DNA from 4 places in the Pseudarthrobacter sp. genome. Region 3 is predicted to be linked to each of the others. Evidence: riboswitches for the same ligand, from Rfam matches in the RefSeq annotation. Region 3 holds a riboswitch; each other region holds the start of a gene.
What was found. A riboswitch is a leader RNA that binds a small molecule or an ion and turns the genes downstream of it on or off. The one in region 3 is predicted to bind thiamine pyrophosphate.
Positions count from the first base shown of each region.

Region 1: linked by a shared signal. The riboswitch ahead of thiO (glycine oxidase ThiO) and the one ahead of thiD (bifunctional hydroxymethylpyrimidine kinase/phosphomethylpyrimidine kinase) in region 3 are both predicted to bind thiamine pyrophosphate.
Region 2: linked by a shared signal. The riboswitch ahead of thiC (phosphomethylpyrimidine synthase ThiC) and the one ahead of thiD (bifunctional hydroxymethylpyrimidine kinase/phosphomethylpyrimidine kinase) in region 3 are both predicted to bind thiamine pyrophosphate.
Region 4: linked by a shared signal. The riboswitch ahead of V6M49_RS01660 (ECF transporter S component) and the one ahead of thiD (bifunctional hydroxymethylpyrimidine kinase/phosphomethylpyrimidine kinase) in region 3 are both predicted to bind thiamine pyrophosphate.

Region 1 covers NZ_JAKFFD010000095.1:44,760-48,963, forward strand. The annotation lists gene V6M49_RS07680 (thiazole synthase) at 1-687, opposite strand, end outside; gene thiS (sulfur carrier protein ThiS) at 692-928, opposite strand; gene thiO (glycine oxidase ThiO) at 925-2,271, opposite strand; TPP riboswitch at 2,262-2,382, opposite strand; gene thiE (thiamine phosphate synthase) at 2,410-3,186, shown strand; gene V6M49_RS07700 (RNB domain-containing ribonuclease) at 3,251-4,204, shown strand, end outside.
Region 2 covers NZ_JAKFFD010000177.1:23,229-27,432, reverse strand. The annotation lists gene rpsP (30S ribosomal protein S16) at 1-304, opposite strand, end outside; gene V6M49_RS15485 (hypothetical protein) at 516-953, opposite strand; gene V6M49_RS15480 (VOC family protein) at 1,067-1,942, opposite strand; TPP riboswitch at 2,098-2,205, shown strand; gene thiC (phosphomethylpyrimidine synthase ThiC) at 2,200-4,017, shown strand; gene V6M49_RS15470 (alpha/beta hydrolase) at 4,022-4,204, opposite strand, start outside.
Region 3 covers NZ_JAKFFD010000034.1:1,780-5,983, reverse strand. The annotation lists gene obgE (GTPase ObgE) at 1-7, opposite strand, end outside; gene rpmA (50S ribosomal protein L27) at 124-387, opposite strand; gene rplU (50S ribosomal protein L21) at 449-757, opposite strand; gene thiD (bifunctional hydroxymethylpyrimidine kinase/phosphomethylpyrimidine kinase) at 1,030-2,628, opposite strand; TPP riboswitch at 2,611-2,708, opposite strand; partial or broken gene V6M49_RS02980 (Rne/Rng family ribonuclease) at 2,810-4,204, opposite strand, start outside.
Region 4 covers NZ_JAKFFD010000020.1:358-4,561, reverse strand. The annotation lists gene mnhG (monovalent cation/H(+) antiporter subunit G) at 1-402, shown strand, start outside; gene V6M49_RS01670 (DUF4235 domain-containing protein) at 512-775, opposite strand; gene V6M49_RS01665 (heme-degrading domain-containing protein) at 817-1,359, opposite strand; TPP riboswitch at 1,417-1,558, shown strand; gene V6M49_RS01660 (ECF transporter S component) at 1,624-2,274, shown strand; gene V6M49_RS01655 (ABC transporter ATP-binding protein) at 2,274-3,887, shown strand; partial or broken gene V6M49_RS01650 (energy-coupling factor transporter transmembrane component T family protein) at 3,884-4,204, shown strand, end outside.

The DNA of each region.
Region 1 (4,204 bases), on a different contig from region 3:
CGGGTTCTGCGCCCGCGTGACCGCGGTGGCCAGCAGCACGGCGTCACAGCCAAGCTCCATGGCCAGGGCGGCGTCGGACGCCGTTCCGATGCCGGCGTCCAGCACCACGGGCACCGAGGCGCGCGAGACGATCAGCTCGATGTTGTGTGGATTCAGGATTCCCAGGCCGGTGCCGATGGGCGCTCCGAGGGGCATGACCGCGGTGGCACCCAGGTTTTCCAGCCGCAGCGCCAGGACCGGGTCATCGTTGGTGTAGGCGAACACTTTGAAGCCCCGGTTCACAAGCTGTTCCGTGGCGTCCACCAGCTCCACGGCGTCCGGCAGCAGGGTCTGTTCGTCGGCGATGACTTCCAGCTTGAGCCAGTCGGTTTCCAGCGCTTCGCGGGCCAGCTCCGCCGTCATGACCGCCTCCCGGGCGGTGAAGCAGCCTGCGGTGTTGGGCAGGATCCGGATCCCGTGGTCCACCAGGAGCTGGAAAAGGGACCCCGATTCAGCCGGCGAATAGCGGCGCATGGCCACTGTGGTCAGCTCGGTTCCAGAGGCCAGCAGGGCGGCGCCGAGCCCGTCGAGGCTGGGGGCGCCACCGGTGCCCATGATGAGGCGGGAGCCGAGCTCGACGCCGTCGATCACCAGCCTGTCGGCGGCCTCTGGCAGGTTCTGTGTGCTGATGTTGCTGGTTACTGTCATGGTGTCAGCCTCCCTGGACTGCTGTGACCAGTTCGACGTCGTCACCTTCGGCGAGCGCCGTGACGAACCACTGGCTGCGGGGTACTACTTCGGAGTTATGGGCGACGGCGACGCCGAGTTTCTGCCCGTCTGTTGACTGGCCGTTGGCCGCGAGGGGACGGCCAGTGATCTGGCTGATGAGGGTGGTGATGGAGGCGTCGTCCGCCACGGAATGGCGCGAGCCGTTGAGGGTGATGTTCATGCTGATTCCTTCTGTGGGTCGAGGGCCTTCGTGCTGCTGATGTCCTTGCGCGGGGCCTGTATGCCGGCTACGTGGTGCGTTCCTGAAAAGCGGGCCGGGCTGAGGGCCCCCCATCGCGGGTCCGTCCGGCCATCCAGCAGGTCCCGGCAGATGGCCGCCGCCGCCGGGGCCAGGAGCACTCCGTGGCGGAAGAATCCGGTGGCAACCATCAGCCCGGCAATGTCCGCTGTGTTACCCGTCCTTGGTGCGGAAGACGGTACCCGGCCGAGGAGAGGAGCGTTGTCCGGGGTCGCAGGCCTTGCCCGCGCTGTGCATTCCAGGAGTTCAAGCTCCGAGACGGCCGGCACCAGGACCTGGGCGTCCCGCAGCAACTGGTAGACGCCGCCCGCCGAGACAGCGGCGTCGCCCGTCCCGGCGAGCGCGTCTTCCCGCTGCGTAGCCCCGATCACCACCGTGCCGTCCTGCCGGGGAACGATGTAGACCGGCACACCATGGACCATTCCGCGGACCGTGGAGGTGAGGAGCGGGCGCAGGTGCTGCGGAACAGCCAGCCGCAGGATGTCACCATAGACGGGCCGCAGGGGCAGGTGCAGTCCAACCGGCAGGCCCTCCAGCGTCCCTGCCTGCAATCCGTTGGCCACGATGGTCTCCCTGGCTTGGACAGTTCCGCCGTGGGCGAGCCTCACGCCGATGACGCGGCCGTCCTCCCAGAGCAGGGCAGTGGCACGTTGGTCAACGGCGAATCCCGCGCGGGCGCCTGCCACGGCCGTTCCTGCTCCCGGTTCGTGGATGGCCAGGACTTCCTGGAGGCACGCCACGAGTTTCCGTGGATCCACCTGGTGGTCGGCGGGGATGTCCAAGGCGCAGGATATGGCCGGGCTGAGCAGGGATTCCCTGGTCCTGGCCTCACGGACAGTCAGGGGTTCCACCACCAGGCCGCTGGCCTGCTGCACGGCCCGGAGGTCCATCAGCGCCCGGCGGTCCGCAGCGTCCGCGCCGATGGCGAGGGTCGGCGTCGTCAGATATCCGGTATCGCCAGCCCCGGCCAGGGCGAGGTCCGCCGCAAAGGCAGGCCACAGGCCCGAGGATGCCAGCATCAGCTCAAGGAGGTCTTCCTCCTGGTAGTGCAGTTCGCTCACAGGGGCCAGCATGCCGGCGGCTGCCCAGCTGGCGCCGTTGCCGGGCGCTTCATCGATCAGCACGACGGAACGGCCGGATCGCCGGACTTCCCAGGCTATGGCGTGGCCGATGACTCCGCCGCCGATGACGGCCACGTCGGCGTGCAGGGCGGTGGCCGGGCTGGCTGGTGCGGGCTCAGGTGGGCTGCTTATCGCGGGGGGCATATGTTCCTTCCCTACGCCGGTACTAGCCGGATCAGGTCAAGCGGTCGGCTCTGACGCCCTCTCAGCCCGGCCGCTTTGTGACGGCTGCATCGGGCTCCCGCAGTACCCGCCCAGTTTAGGGGACTTAGGCTGGTTTCCATGAACGCGCAATCCTTCGCCGCTGCAGGCACGCCCTCCGCCCCCTCCGCCGCTCCCGAATCCTTGACCGGAACAGACTCCGCCGGCGGCACAAACACCGGCCTCCCGCACAGCGCCAGGCTGTACCTGTGCACCGACGCGCGCCGGGACCGCGGGGACTTTGGCGAGTTTGTGGACGCGGCGTTTGCCGGCGGCGTGGACATCATCCAGCTCCGGGACAAGGCCATCGAGGCAGCCGAGGAGTTGGAGCTGCTGGCCGTGCTTCAGGCCGCGGCCGAACGCCACGGAAAGCTGTGGGCAGTCAATGACCGTGCCGATATCGCGTTGCTCTCCGGCGCCCCCGTCTTCCACATCGGGCAGAAGGATCTGCCGGTCGCTTCCGCCCGCACGCTGCTCGGGGCACCAGCCGTGATCGGCCTTTCCACGCACAGCGCCGAGCAGATCGAAGGGGCCATCCGGCTGTCCGGTGGGCTGACTGACCAAGGCGGCCTGGACTACTTCTGCGTAGGACCGGTCTGGGCCACTCCGACGAAACCGGGCCGGGCCGCCGTCGGCCTTGACCTGGTGCGGTACGCGGCCGAAGCCGTCCGCGCTGCCGGTGGCACCCAGGCCACGCTGCCCTGGTTTGCTATCGGAGGCATCGATCTCGGCAACGTGGAGCAGGTGGTGGAGGCCGGCGCCGGCAGGATTGTTGTGGTGCGTGCCATCACCGAAGCCTCGGACCCCGCAGCGGCGGCCGTGGCACTCCTGGCGGCCCTGGACGCCGGCGCATCCTGACAATCCCCCGCGTGGCGGGCGGCGGGCGTGCACGATCCGTGGAAATCGAGCTAACCTGATTTTCGTGTCACATCATAGGTTGGCCCCCAATGTCCACGAGCAAACGAACGACCTCGCGGCGGCGCTGAGCGCCCTGCGGACCGAGCTGGAACTGCCGGGGCCCTACCCGGCGGAGGCGGTCCGGGACGCGGAAGCGGCAGTGGCCGCGCACGAGTTGCCGGGTGCTGACCTGACGGATGTGGCCTTCCTCACTATCGATCCGGCGTCGTCCACTGACCTGGACCAGGCGCTGTTCATCGAGCGTGCGGCCGCTGGCTACCGGGTGCTTTACGCCATCGCTGACGTGCCGTCCTTTGTCCGCCCCGGCGGCGGACTGGACGCCGAGACCCGGCGCCGCGGCCAGACGTTCTACGCCCCTGACGGCCGTATCCCGCTGCACCCGGAAGTCATCAGCGAAGGGGCAGGCAGCCTTCTGGCCGGCCAGCTGTGTTCCGCCTACGTCTGGGAGTTCGGGCTGGACGACGCCGCGCAGGTCTCCACTGTGAGCGTCCAGAGGGCCACCATCCGCAGCCGGGCCAAGCTGAGCTACAAGGGAGTCCAGGCCGAATTCGACGCCGGGACGGCCGGCCCTGTCCTGCAGCTCCTGAAGGAAGTGGGCCTCAAGCGCGTTGAACTGGAGCGGCAGCGCGGCGGCGCCAGCCTGAACATGCCCGAGCAGGAAATCGTGCAGCTGCCCGACGGCGGCTACCGGATTGCCGCGGCGCCGCAGCTTCCGGTGGAGGACTGGAACGCCCAGATCTCCCTGATGACGGGGATGGCGGCGGCAGACCTGATGCTGGCGGGAGAAGTGGGCATCCTGCGCACCATGCCCGCCCCGGACGAGCGCTCCCTGCGTCACTTCCGCATCCAGACTGAGGCATTGGGCAAGCCGTGGGACGGCAAGATCAGCTACGGCGAATACCTCCGCAGCCTTGACCCGACCGAGCCCCGGCAACTGGCCATCCTGCACTCAGCCGGC
Region 2 (4,204 bases), on a different contig from region 3:
AGGCAGCCTTCGGAGCTTTGGTCTTCAGGGTGCCTTCCTGGCCCGGCAGGCCCTTGAACTTCTGCCAGTCACCGGTGATCTTCAGGATCGCGGCAACCTGCTCGGACGGCTGTGCGCCGACGCCGAGCCAGTACTGGGCACGGTCCGTGTCCACCTCGATGTATGAGGGCTCTTCGGTGGGGTGGTACTTGCCGATCTCTTCGATGGCACGGCCGTCACGCTTGGAGCGTGCGTCCATGACGACGATGCGGTAGTACGGTGCGCGCATCTTGCCAAAGCGCTTAAGGCGAATCTTTACGGCCACTTTTGTGGTCACTCCTGTTTCAGAAAAGGGGTGAACCGACGTTCTGCACCCGTGGGGCGGGCCATACTTGAGGGTTCGAAGGACAGGATCCGGACGCGGAGAGAGGGGCCACGCAGATCGAGTACCTGTTTATTGTGCCAGATCAGCGTCCGGATTTCGACTTGACACGTCGGGATGGGGCAGCGGGCGGACCCGGCGGGCCACGGCCGGCCTACGACGACCAGACATACACCCCGGTGCGTGCGGCGTCATCGACGGAGTTGGCAAGCTCAGCGAACTGCTGGACATACGTCCGGGCCTCGGCCACGCCGAACGGCATGTCATCCTGGGCGGCCCACTTTTCAGCGACGTCGTCCAGGACATTGCCTTCGCCTTCAGTCTCGTAGCTGAGCAGGTCCGCGAGCGCACGCACCATGGCCGGCGGGACCCCGAGGAGGGAATCGCTGGCCACGTCAACCATGGCCAGCTCGTAGTCCGCGCCACCGGCGTGCACAGCAACGCCGGCAAGGTCGCCAAGCTGCTCGATTTCGAAATCGCTGATTCCGGGAATCCGCAGGGCCTGGCCCGCCGGGGAGCCGCCTGCATCCAGGACGCCCGCCCGCTTCAGCGCGGCATCGTGAGTGGAAACAAAAATTTCAGTGAAACCCATGGGAACAGCCCTCATTCCGTCGACGGTGCGGCCTGGAAGAGCAGCAGCAAGTGCCACCCCGGCCGTTCAGAATCAGCCTAGTACAAGGCAGGCCGCACACTTGGCAGCCGCACTCAGCGGACGGCGACCCGGATATTGTTGCGCCACGGGTCCTCGAAGCGAAGCTCGGCGCCCGTGTGGTGCGAGGCCACACCGGCGCCCTTCAGGCGGTCGGCGAGCGCTCCGACGTCATCCCCGGAAGGGACCTCGATGAGCACTTCGCCGAGGCCCAGGGTGTCCTTGCGGGGACCGGCTCCGCGGCTGTTCCAGACGTTCATGGCCATGTGGTGGTGATACCGGCCCGCGGAGACAAACAGTGCCTGCCCGTGCCAGCCGGCGGTCTTTTCGAAGCCCAGCGTGCCGACGTAGAAATCGTGCGCTGACTGGACGTCGCCCACTTGGAGGTGGACGTGGCCTACACCGGCTTCGCTGGCCCGCTGGCCCGCCACGGATTCCTGGGTCAGGTGCTGCTCGAGGTAGCGCTGCGGCGGCAGTGCCAGGCTGTCCATCACTACATCCTTCCCGTTCCACGACCAGTTTTCGCGGGGCCTGTCCCAGTACAGTTCGACGCCGTTGCCCTCGGGGTCGTTGAAGTAGAAGGCCTCGCTGACGAGGTGGTCGGCGCTGCCGGTGAAGGACCGGGGTTCGTACTGGGCGGCGGTGGCTACCGTGGCGGCAAGCGAAGCCTGGTCGTCAAACAGCAGTGCGGTGTGGAACAGCCCGGCCTCTCCCCTGCCAGGCAGATTCAAGGACGGGGCGGCCGCGAGATGGACCAGCGGGCGTTGAAGGCGGCCAAGATAGACGCCGCCGTCCTGTTCCGCGACGATCTCCAGGCCGAGCGCACGCTGGTAGTAGTCGGTCATCAGCTTCATGTCGCCCACCTTGAGCATCACGGTGCCCATGGAGAGGTCGGCAGGAAGGAGATCCCGGCTGGTGGCTTCTGCAGTCATGTGAAAACTCCCGGTCCGTTGGCCTTCGGATGGAAGGCGGCTATGCTTCCAATTTACTTGAAGCTTCAATTTAATTCAAGTGGCGGAGCAGACAGACTGCGACCGCTTTCCGGTGATTGCTGTCACCAGTCCACCCTCGGCCTGTGGTAGCTTCGACTTGACCACACGGGAGCCCTTGCAGGGGCTGAGATCGGGCTGACGCAGCCTGCGACCGTTGAACCTGTCCGGGTAATGCCGGCGAAGGAAGTGAGTATTCATTGAATACACAAGAAACACAGCTGATCCCTGCCCAAAATGAAGCCGACGTGGATCAAAAGCTCCAGCCTGAAACCCAGTCACTGAAGTCCCACTCACTGGCGTTTATCAACGATGAGGCCACCGGGATCCGGGTACCCGTGACCGAGATCGCGCTGGAACCGTCGCCGAACGGGGAGGCGAACGGGCCTTTCCGGACCTACCGCACGGCCGGTCCGGGCAGTGATCCGGTGGTGGGCCTCAACCCGTTCCGCTCGGAGTGGATCGCCGCCCGCGGCGACACCGCGCCGTACAGCGGACGGGAACGGAACCTGCTCGACGACGGCAAGTCGGCAGTGCGCCGCGGCGCCGCCTCTGCGGAGTGGAAGGGCGCGCAACCGGTGCCCCGCCGCGCCGTCGAAGGCAAGACCGTCACCCAGATGCACTATGCGCGGCAGGGTGTCATCACCCCCGAGATGCAGTTCATCGCCCTCCGCGAGAATTGCGACGTGGAACTGGTCCGCAGCGAGGTGGCGGCCGGCCGGGCCATCATCCCCAACAACATCAACCACCCGGAATCCGAACCGATGATCATCGGCAAGGCCTTCCTGGTGAAGATCAATGCCAACATCGGCAACTCGGCCGTGACCAGCTCCATTGCCGAGGAAGTGGACAAACTCCAGTGGGCCACGCAGTGGGGAGCTGACACGGTGATGGACCTCTCCACCGGCGATGACATCCACACCACCCGGGAATGGCTCATCCGCAACTCTCCCGTGCCCATCGGTACGGTGCCCATTTACCAGGCGCTGGAGAAGGTCAACGGCGAGGCCAACGCCCTGACGTGGGAGATCTACCGGGACACCGTCATTGAGCAGTGCGAGCAGGGGGTGGACTACATGACCATCCACGCCGGTGTGCTGCTGCGTTACGTGCCGCTGACGGCCAACCGCGTCACCGGCATCGTCTCCCGGGGCGGCGCGATCATGGCCGGGTGGTGCCTGGCCCACCACCAGGAGAACTTCCTGTACACCCACTTCGACGAGCTGTGCGAGATCTTCGCCAAGTACGACGTCGCGTTCTCCCTGGGCGACGGACTGCGCCCGGGGGCGACGGCGGACGCCAACGACGCCGCCCAGTTCGCCGAGCTGGACACCCTGGCTGAACTGACCCAGCGGGCGTGGGAATTCGATGTGCAGGTCATGGTGGAAGGTCCCGGGCACGTCCCGTTCCACCTGGTGCGGGAGAACGTGGAACGCCAGCAGGAACTCTGCAAGGGCGCCCCGTTCTACACGCTGGGGCCGCTGGTCACGGATATTGCCCCCGGCTACGACCACATCACGTCCGCCATCGGCGCCACCGAAATCGCCCGGTACGGCACGGCGATGCTTTGTTACGTCACGCCCAAGGAACACCTTGGCCTGCCGAACAAGGACGATGTGAAAACCGGAGTGATCACCTACAAGATCGCCGCCCACGCAGCAGACCTTGCCAAGGGCCACCCCGGCGCCCATGAGCGGGATGATGCACTGTCCAAGGCCCGGTTCGAGTTCCGCTGGCGCGACCAGTTCGCGCTGTCCCTGGATCCGGTCACGGCGGAGGCCTTCCATGACGAGACGCTGCCGGCCGAACCGGCCAAAACCGCCCACTTCTGCTCCATGTGCGGCCCGAAGTTCTGCTCCATGAAGATCAGCCAGGACATCAGGGACGAATACGGTTCGGCAGATTCGCAGGCGGCCATTGCCGAGGCCTACAGCGGGATGCGCGAAAAGAGTGCGGAGTTCCTGGCCGCCGGCGGAAAGGTCTACCTCCCCGAGCTTCGGATCCCGGCCGGGAACTGACGGCTCAGGAAGCCTGAACCGAGCGTGACCTGCCGACGTCGGCGATGAAGGACCGGATGGCACGGTCACCTTCGGCAGAGTCCTGGGGCCGGTGTCCTCCCGCAGCGATGCGGTGCAGGGCACCGGTTTCCTGCAGATATCCGGCGATTTCCTCGTAGAGCGGTTCCCACCCACCCGTAAGGACCAG
Region 3 (4,204 bases):
TCGCCACGTGGATCTCCTCAGTGCTGTTTCCTGGACGCCCAAGGGCGCCAAGACGATTGTAATGCGGTTAAAAGAATAGTGGAGCGGACCAAATGGCCCGCTCCACCGTTTCAGAACTATTTGTTACTCTGCAGCTGCAGCAGCAACGATGTTGACTACGCGGCGACCGCGGCGGGTGCCGAACTGGACGGCTCCCGGGGCCAGTGCGAACAGTGTGTCGTCGCCGCCACGTCCAACGCCGGCGCCCGGGTGGAAGTGGGTGCCACGCTGGCGAACGATGATCTCGCCTGCGGAAACTACCTGGCCGCCGAAGCGCTTGACGCCGAGGTACTGGGCGTTGGAGTCACGACCGTTGCGAGTGGAACTCGCGCCTTTTTTATGTGCCATTTGAAATGCCTGCCTTTAAATTCTGGGGAATCTGCTGAAGAACCTGAACAGTAACGAAGAGTTACTTGATACCCGTGATCTTGACCTTGGTCAATTCCTGACGGTGACCCTGGCGCTTCTTGTAACCGGTCTTGTTCTTGAACTTCTGGATGACGATCTTCGGACCACGGAGGTCTTCGAGGATCTCAGCCGTAACCGTTACCTTGGCCAGGTCCGCAGCAGCAGAGGTGACTTTGTCACCGTCTACCAGGAGCAGTGCGGGCAACTCAAAGGTGCTGCCGGCTCCACCGGGGACGCGGTTCAGGGTAACGAAGTCTCCAACGGAAACCTTCTCTTGGCGGCCGCCTGCGCGGACAATCGCGTACACCACTTGGGAACTCACTTCTCTCGACGTTTATTACTAAATTTGCGTGCTGAACCCTGTTCCATAATTGGCTGGGTTCTCGCTGTGCCTCAACGCCGTGGGGTCGTAACCCAAGTGTTGGCGTAAGCACCGAAGATCTAGAATACGCTAATTTTGCCTTCGGCCGCAAATGAGGCTGGTTACGGCAGGTTGTCTGTGATAGGACCCACAAGCAGGTACTGCACTGACAATCCAAAACCGTGCCTGACTATCGTACAGGCCGCACGGGCCCCAGCCGGTCAGGAATGAATTCGCGGCGCGTCGAAGAAATCCACCTCGAACCGGCACGACTGCCTGAAAGCCACCAGCATCGCCGCCCGTTCATCCGCGGAAGCACTCCGGCCGGCGTCGTCAGCCAAGGCGATGGCGTCACGCGTGGCCTGGGCGAAATCCTCGTCAGCATAGGCCCGCAGCCAGTCGGCATAAGGATGTGCTGCCGGTGCACCCGCAGCCAGGAACTCCGCGTGGAGAGTCTGTCCCACTTCGGCATACAGCCAGAAGCACGGCAGTACCGCCGCCACGAGGACCGCGTAGCTGCCGGAGGCAGAGGCCGCCAGCAGGTGGTCCACGTAGGACTTGGTGACAGGTCCGAGGACGGAGTCCACTGTCCTGGTGCTTAGCCACGTGCGGTGCAGTTCGGACTCGACCTCAAGGCATTGCTGGGCCGACTTTGCCCAGAACAACTGGGCGGCTTCCGTGGGCGCCAGCGCGCTGGCCCGGGCAAGAACCCGCGAATAGCCGTTGAGGTAGATGGCGTCCTGGGCGAGGTAATAGGCGAACTGTTCCTCAGCCAATGTGCCGGCCGCCAGGTCGCGGATGAAATCCAGCCCGTAGATGGCTGCAAGATCCGGCTCCGACGCCCGCCGCAGCGTCTCTGCGAATTCGCCGGCTGCCGGAACCTGTTGCATGTGGTGGAAGTGGTTGATGGGGCCGTTGCCCGCGCCCACCTCAAGTTGGTCAGCGGCCTGCAGCGCGCCCACCAGCCAGGGCTTCACTTTCCGCAATGAGGCTTCCCAATCCCCCAGCCGCGCCTGAGCCGTGGCCATGGCCGCTGACAGCGAGCAGCCGGTGCCATGGCTGTTGCGCGTGGGGATCCTGTCCCCGCTCACTTCCACCACCTCCCGGGCGAGCAGCCCGGCAGCGTTGACCAGGGCATCCGGGCACGCACCGCCGTCGAGATGGCCGCCCTTGACCAGGACGGTGGCACCGGTCGCGGCGGACAACCGCTGCCCCTGCCCGAGCGCGTCGTGCCATTGCCTCGCCTGCGGCTCCCCCACCAGGATGGCCAGTTCCGCCAGGTTGGGGGTGATCAGGTCCGCGAGCGTGAGCAGCTCCCGCAGGGCCGCCTCGGCAGACTCCTGCAGCAGCCGGTCGCCGCTCGTGGCCACCATCACCGGATCAAGAACGACGACGGCGGGACGCACCTTTTCCAGCCAGTCGCGGACCACGCCTATCACCGCAGCGTCGCCCAGCATGCCGATCTTGACCGCGTCGATGGTGATGTCATCGCTGATGGCATCGAGCTGCTGGCCCAGGAAGGACGCCGGCGGGACGTGAACCGCCTGGACCCCCTGGGTGTTTTGGACCGTCAGCGCGGTGATCGCCGCCATGCCGTAGCCGCCAAGGGCTGCAATGCTTTTGAGGTCGGCCTGGACGCCCGCGCCCCCTGAAGGGTCCGATCCGGCAATGGACAGCACCCGCGGGACGTCACGCAGCACCCGGACCGCAGAAGATCGGCCTGGTCCGGGCTGGACCTCAGCCCGGGTTGCTGGGGTCTCCGGCAGGGTCGCCGCGGGTGTTGCAGGAGGAAGGACAGAAGTTGAAGCCAAAGGAGACATCCCTTCGCCGGTGCTAACCGGACAGGTTCAACGGGTGTGGATCTCAGCCGGCTCTCTGCGCGGCACCCCGTGTCAGTCACCAGCCTAGCGTTCCTCGCGACTTAACGCCGGACGCCCGGACGCAGCCTGTGATTCACAGGCTGCGTCCGGGCGCCGTTGTTTGGCTTGCCCTGCTGCTTGGTCAGAGCTCCGAGGCCGGAACCCCTACGCCCAGGATGATGGGCGCGTTGGCGGCAACCGGCTTGTCGGCCACAGGAGCCTTGACGGGCTCCGGTGCCTTGGCGGCGTGGGTGTGTCCGGCGGCAGCCGCCGGAACGGCTTCGTGATGCTCTACGGACGTGGCGTTGGCTGCGCCCTGGGCACGGCTGGCACTCCGGTTCCGCCGGGGACGGCGGGCGCGGGGCTCCTCGGTGTGGTCGGAGTAATCCCTCTCCGCCGCGGCTGGCTGCTGCTGGCGGGCAGGTTCGGCCGCCCGGCTTTCAGTTGCATGAACTGCCGGCGGCGTGCTTTCCGCTACAGGAGCCGGCTCACCAAGGTGGGCGAAGGCCTCCGCGAGGCGGTCAAGTGTCAGGGCAGGTGCGTGCGGCTGGTCATCGTGGTGCGCAACGAACGGAAGCACCACCTGCTCGCCGCCGAATGTCAGCACTGCGGCCGGGCGGCCGTTGGAGTCCGTTTCGGACTGCCCAACCGGAGCCGGCACCTGAGCCGCAGGCTGCCGGCCCGCGGCAGCTGATGCGTGAGCCACCTCGTCGTCATGCAGATGCGCAGCGTGGGCTGCGGCCGCAATGTTCGCAAGCGCTGCCCGCGTGGCCTCCGCCTTCGCATGGCGCTCGGCATCGCTGGCTTCCGGGTGGACCGTGTGGATCTGCACCGGAGCTGCCGGTGCTGTTTCCAGCGGCTGGCCACCCCGTCCGCGGCGGCGCTTCCGGTCAGTGCGGCCACCCGGCTGGCTGTCCGGGCGCTGGCTGTCAGTCCGCACGCTGTCAGTGCGCTGGGCTTCCGGGCGGCTGTCTACCCGCTGCACGTGGTGCTCCGCGGCTACCGTGTTGGCGCGGCGGTGTTCCACGGGGTCGTCGTGGGTGACAATTCCGCGGCCTGCACAGGTTTCACACTGCTCGCCGAAGACTTCCAGGAGCCCGGTGCCCATGCGCTTGCGCGTCATCTGCACGAGGCCCAGCGAGGTCACTTCGGCCACCTGGTGCTTGGTCCGGTCGCGGCCCAGGCATTCCACCATGCGGCGCAGGACAAGGTCGCGGTTGGATTCGAGGACCATATCGATGAAGTCGATGACGATGATGCCGCCGATGTCGCGGAGCCGGAGCTGCCGGACCACTTCTTCAGCTGCCTCGAGGTTGTTCTTGGTGACGGTTTCCTCGAGGTTGCCGCCGCTGCCGGTGAACTTGCCGGTATTGACGTCCACCACGGTCATGGCTTCGGTGCGGTCAATGACCAGCGAGCCGCCCGAAGGCAGGAAGACCTTGCGTTCCAGGGCCTTGTGGATCTGCTCATCGATCCGCCACGCAGCGAAGATGTCCTGGTCCTTGGTCCACTTTTCCAGGCGGCCCACGAGGTCCGG
Region 4 (4,204 bases), on a different contig from region 3:
GTTGATAACGTCATCGATGCCGTGTCGGCGGTGTTCCTGGTGGTGGGTGCCGTCATGTCGCTCGCCGCCGCCGTGGGCCTGCTCCGCTTCCCGGACCTGCTGAGCCGCATGCATGCGGCCACCAAGCCCCAGGTGCTGGGGCTGTTCCTGCTCCTGGCGGCCATCGGCCTGCAGCTGCGCACGTGGTGGGTGTGGCCGGTGCTGCTGGTGGCCTGGATTTTCCAGCTGCTGACGGTGCCGGTTTCCGCCCATATGGTGGGCCGCGCCGGTTACCGCACCAAACACCTGCACCGTGAGCTGCTCAGCTCCGATGAACTCGAAGCCGTGGTTCAGAAGGCGGCCCAATCGGCCCGGGATGAATCGTCCAGGGATGAAGCGTCCGACGGCGGCCGGCGGGACTGAGCGACACGCGCAGCCCCAGCGTCCCGTGTGAGTTTTTGTCCAGATCATCGGGTATCTCGGCCGGTTTGAACCGATTATCTGGACAAGAACTCAGGGGCTGGTGGTGCGGTTAGACGATGTCCTGGGACTTGGCGAAGCGGGTGATGGCCCGCTGGGTGCCGCGGTTGGCGAGCACCTGGATGATGGTGCTGACCGAGGCCGAAATGAGCGCGAACGTCAGGGCCGAGCGCAGGGTGGTGGGAGTGTCTTCGTCCTTGCCGGTGGGAGGCTTCCGGCCGGTGGACTTTTCCCACACGGTATTGACCACCTTGGTGCCGACGAACCCGGCGCCGATGCTGATTGCAGTGCCGAGCAGCTTGATGAACAGGTTCATTCGTTGAACTCCTTGTGAGCGGATCCGGGACTTCCTTTAGCCTAACCCGGCTGCATGGACTCCAGAATCTCCCGCAGGGCTTCCACCACCAGATCGTGGTCCTGCTGCTGGGGCAGGCCCGAGACCGTCACCGTGGCCACTGCACCCACACCGGCGACGTAGACCGGGAAGCAGCCGCCGTGCGGGGCGTAGGTGGACTCGTCGAACCAGCCGTGGTCCTCGATCCGGCCGCCGTGCAGCCTGCCGCGCAGGCCCACCAGCAGCGACGGGATCTCATACCTGGCGGCGGTGCGCTGCTTGGCCCGGATCCAGTGCTCGTTGTCGGGGGTGGCGCCGTCCAGGGCAACATGGAAAAGGACCTTCTCGCCCTTGGTGATGTCGATCGCGATAGGCAGCCGGCGCGATTTGCCCAGCTCCACCAGGAGCAGCCCGAGGTTGAGGGAGTCGTCCTTGCTGAAATGCGGAAACTGCAGCTCGTTGATCTCGGCTTCGACCCGGGCAATCAGGGCCTCAAGCAGCCCCGCCGGCTGGGGCACCGTCGAATCAGGATTGAACGCAGTCACAGTCGGGTTGTTGGCAGTCATGGCCCACAATCTACCCCGCCCGCGGTGTAAACTGGAGCACGCCCATCAGGGCAGATTTATTTACGACAGGGGAGCGCCGCCGTCGGACATCACTGGCATTGCCAGGGAACCGCAGGTGGGCGCTGAGAGTGCGGACAGCCGCAGACCCTCGAACCTGATCCGGTTAGTACCGGCGCAAGGGAGTCGAGTTCTCGAAGTGTCCGGAAACGGCGGCAGCGCCGCACGCCGGGGCACTTTCCCCTCCTGTTCCTCAGGAGGACCAAAATGACAACTGCAGCAATCAAAAAACCCGGCAATACCTGGCGCGTTGTGGACATCGTGGTGGCGGCACTCATCGCCATCACCGGCGGCGTGATCTTCTGGGCCTGGTCCCAGGGCGCCGGCATCGTCTCCGCCCCCATGAACGCCGTTTACCCCCCGCTGACCGGCCTGATCGCCGGCGGCTGGATGATCCCGGCAGTGCTGGGCATGCTCATCATCCGCAAACCCGGCGCGGCGCTCTTCTGCGAAGCGGTGGCCGCCACCGGCGAACTCATCATGGGCTCGCAGTACGGCGCCACCGTGCTGATCTCCGGACTCCTCCAGGGCCTGGGCGCCGAGCTGGTGTTCTTCCTGCTGGTGTACGGCAACTTCCGGTTCAAGTCCTTCCTGCACCAGAAGTACAACCTCATCGCCGCGCTGCTGGCCGGTGCCGGCGCGGGCCTGTTCTGCGGCCTCAATGACTCATTCCTGCCGTGGGGCTGGAACATCGCCTACGAGCCCGGCGACAAGCTCGCGTACATCGTGTTCTGCACCATCTCCGGCGCGGTGATTGCGGGCGCACTGTCCTGGATCGCCACCCGCGGCCTGGCCAGGACCGGTGTGCTGAGCTCGTTCGCGTCCCGGAAGGCAGCGTCGGAGCCCGTCTTCAACTGATGACCGCTTCCGACGCCGGCGCTTACGGAGTACGCCCCGCCGCGGTGTCCGCCCGTGGCTGGGGCTGGCGGCATGCCGGACGTTCCGCCCCCGCCGTCCGGGGGCTCGACCTCGACATCGCTCCCGGCGAGCGGGTGCTGCTGCTGGGCCCGTCGGGCGCGGGCAAGTCAACGCTGCTGCATGCGCTCGCAGGGGTGCTGGGGGATGAAGAGGACGACGCCGACGAAACCGGTTCGCTGCTGATCGACGGTGTGGTGCCCCGCGGGCAGCGCGGCCGCTCGGGCCTGATGCAGCAGGATCCGGAAACGCAGGTTGTTCTGTCGCGCCTGGGTGACGACGTCGCCTTCGGCGCCGAGAACCTCGCCGTTCCACGGGGCGAGATCTGGCGGCGCGTCCATGAAGCGCTCGACGACGTCGGGCTGCGAAGTGCCGGGGGCGGCGGTTTGAACGCCGACGGCGGCGCTGGTGCGGGCAGGCTCCCGCTGGACCACCCGACGTCGGCCCTGTCCGGCGGGCAGAAGCAGCGCCTGGCGCTGGCCGGGATCCTCGCGATGCGGCCCGGGCTGATCCTGCTGGATGAGCCCACCGCGAACCTGGATCCCGCCGGCGTGCTGGAAGTCCGCGACGCCGTGGGCCGCTGCCTGGACAAAACCGGTGCCACCCTCGTTGTGGTGGAACACCGCGTGTCCGTCTGGAAGGACCTGGTGGACCGGATTGTGGTGCTGCAGCCGGGCTCGGCAGCGGGTTCCGCTGCTTCCTCCGCTACGTCCGCAGTCCTGCTGGACGGGCCGCCGGACCAGGTGCTCGCGGAGGCACGGGACATGCTGATCGGCGCAGGCGTCTGGGTGCCGGGCTATGTTCCGGCAACCCGCCGCCGCGTGTCCGCAGGCTCAGGTGACCTGCTGCTGGCGGCCGAGGACCTGGCCGTCTCCCGCGAGCGTCCGCGGCGTCGCGGCTTGCGGACCATCCCGCCCGTACCGGTGCAGCTGGGCATCACGGCCCAGGTCCGTTCCGGCCAGGCACTCACCGTCACGGGGCCCAACGGCGCCGGCAAGTCAACGTTTGCGCTGACGCTCGCCGGGCTTCTGGCGCCGGTGGCGGGGAAGGTGTCCGCCGCCGTCGAGCTTTCCGAGGGGGCCGGGATCGATCCCTTCAAATGGAAAGCCAACCAGCTGATTTCCCGCATCGGAACCGTGTTCCAGGAGCCTGAGCACCAATTCGTGACCGGCCGCGTGCTGGACGAGCTGATGTTCGGCCCGCGGCACCTGGGGCATGGCGAGGAGCGGGTTGATGAGCTGCTGGAACGGCTGCGCCTGACGCACCTGGTGGACGCCAATCCGTACACGCTCTCGGGAGGCGAAAAGCGGCGCCTCTCGGTGGCCACTGTCCTCGCGGCCCACCCTCGCGTGCTGGTCCTCGACGAGCCGACGTTCGGCCAGGATGCCAACACCTGGGCCGAGCTCGCCTCGTTCCTCTCAGAACTGCTCGACGCCGGGACCTCCGTGGTTTCCGTGACCCACGACCAGGAATTCAGCGCCGTCCTGGGCGGGGCCGAACTGCGGCTCGGCCCGGCATCGCGCGGCGGCGCCCGCCAGGAAGCAGGTGCGGCATGAGGGATGCCCTGACCCTCCGCGGCAACCACGCGCTGCTGACGCGCGCCAACCCGCTGGCCAAGTTCGCCGTCGTCTTCCTCATCACCCTGGTGCTGGCGCTCTCCATCGACTGGGTGTCCGCCTCGGTGGCGCTTGCGGCCGAGCTGGCGCTCTTTCCGCTGGCCGGCCTCACCCTGCGCCTGCTGTGGCAGCGCGGCTGGCCGCTCATCATCGCGGCAGCCCTGGGCGGCTGGAGCACGGCGATCGTCGCGGCGGACAGCGGCGCTGTACTGCTCGACGTCGGGATCTGGTCGATCAGCGAGGGTTCCCTCCAGCTG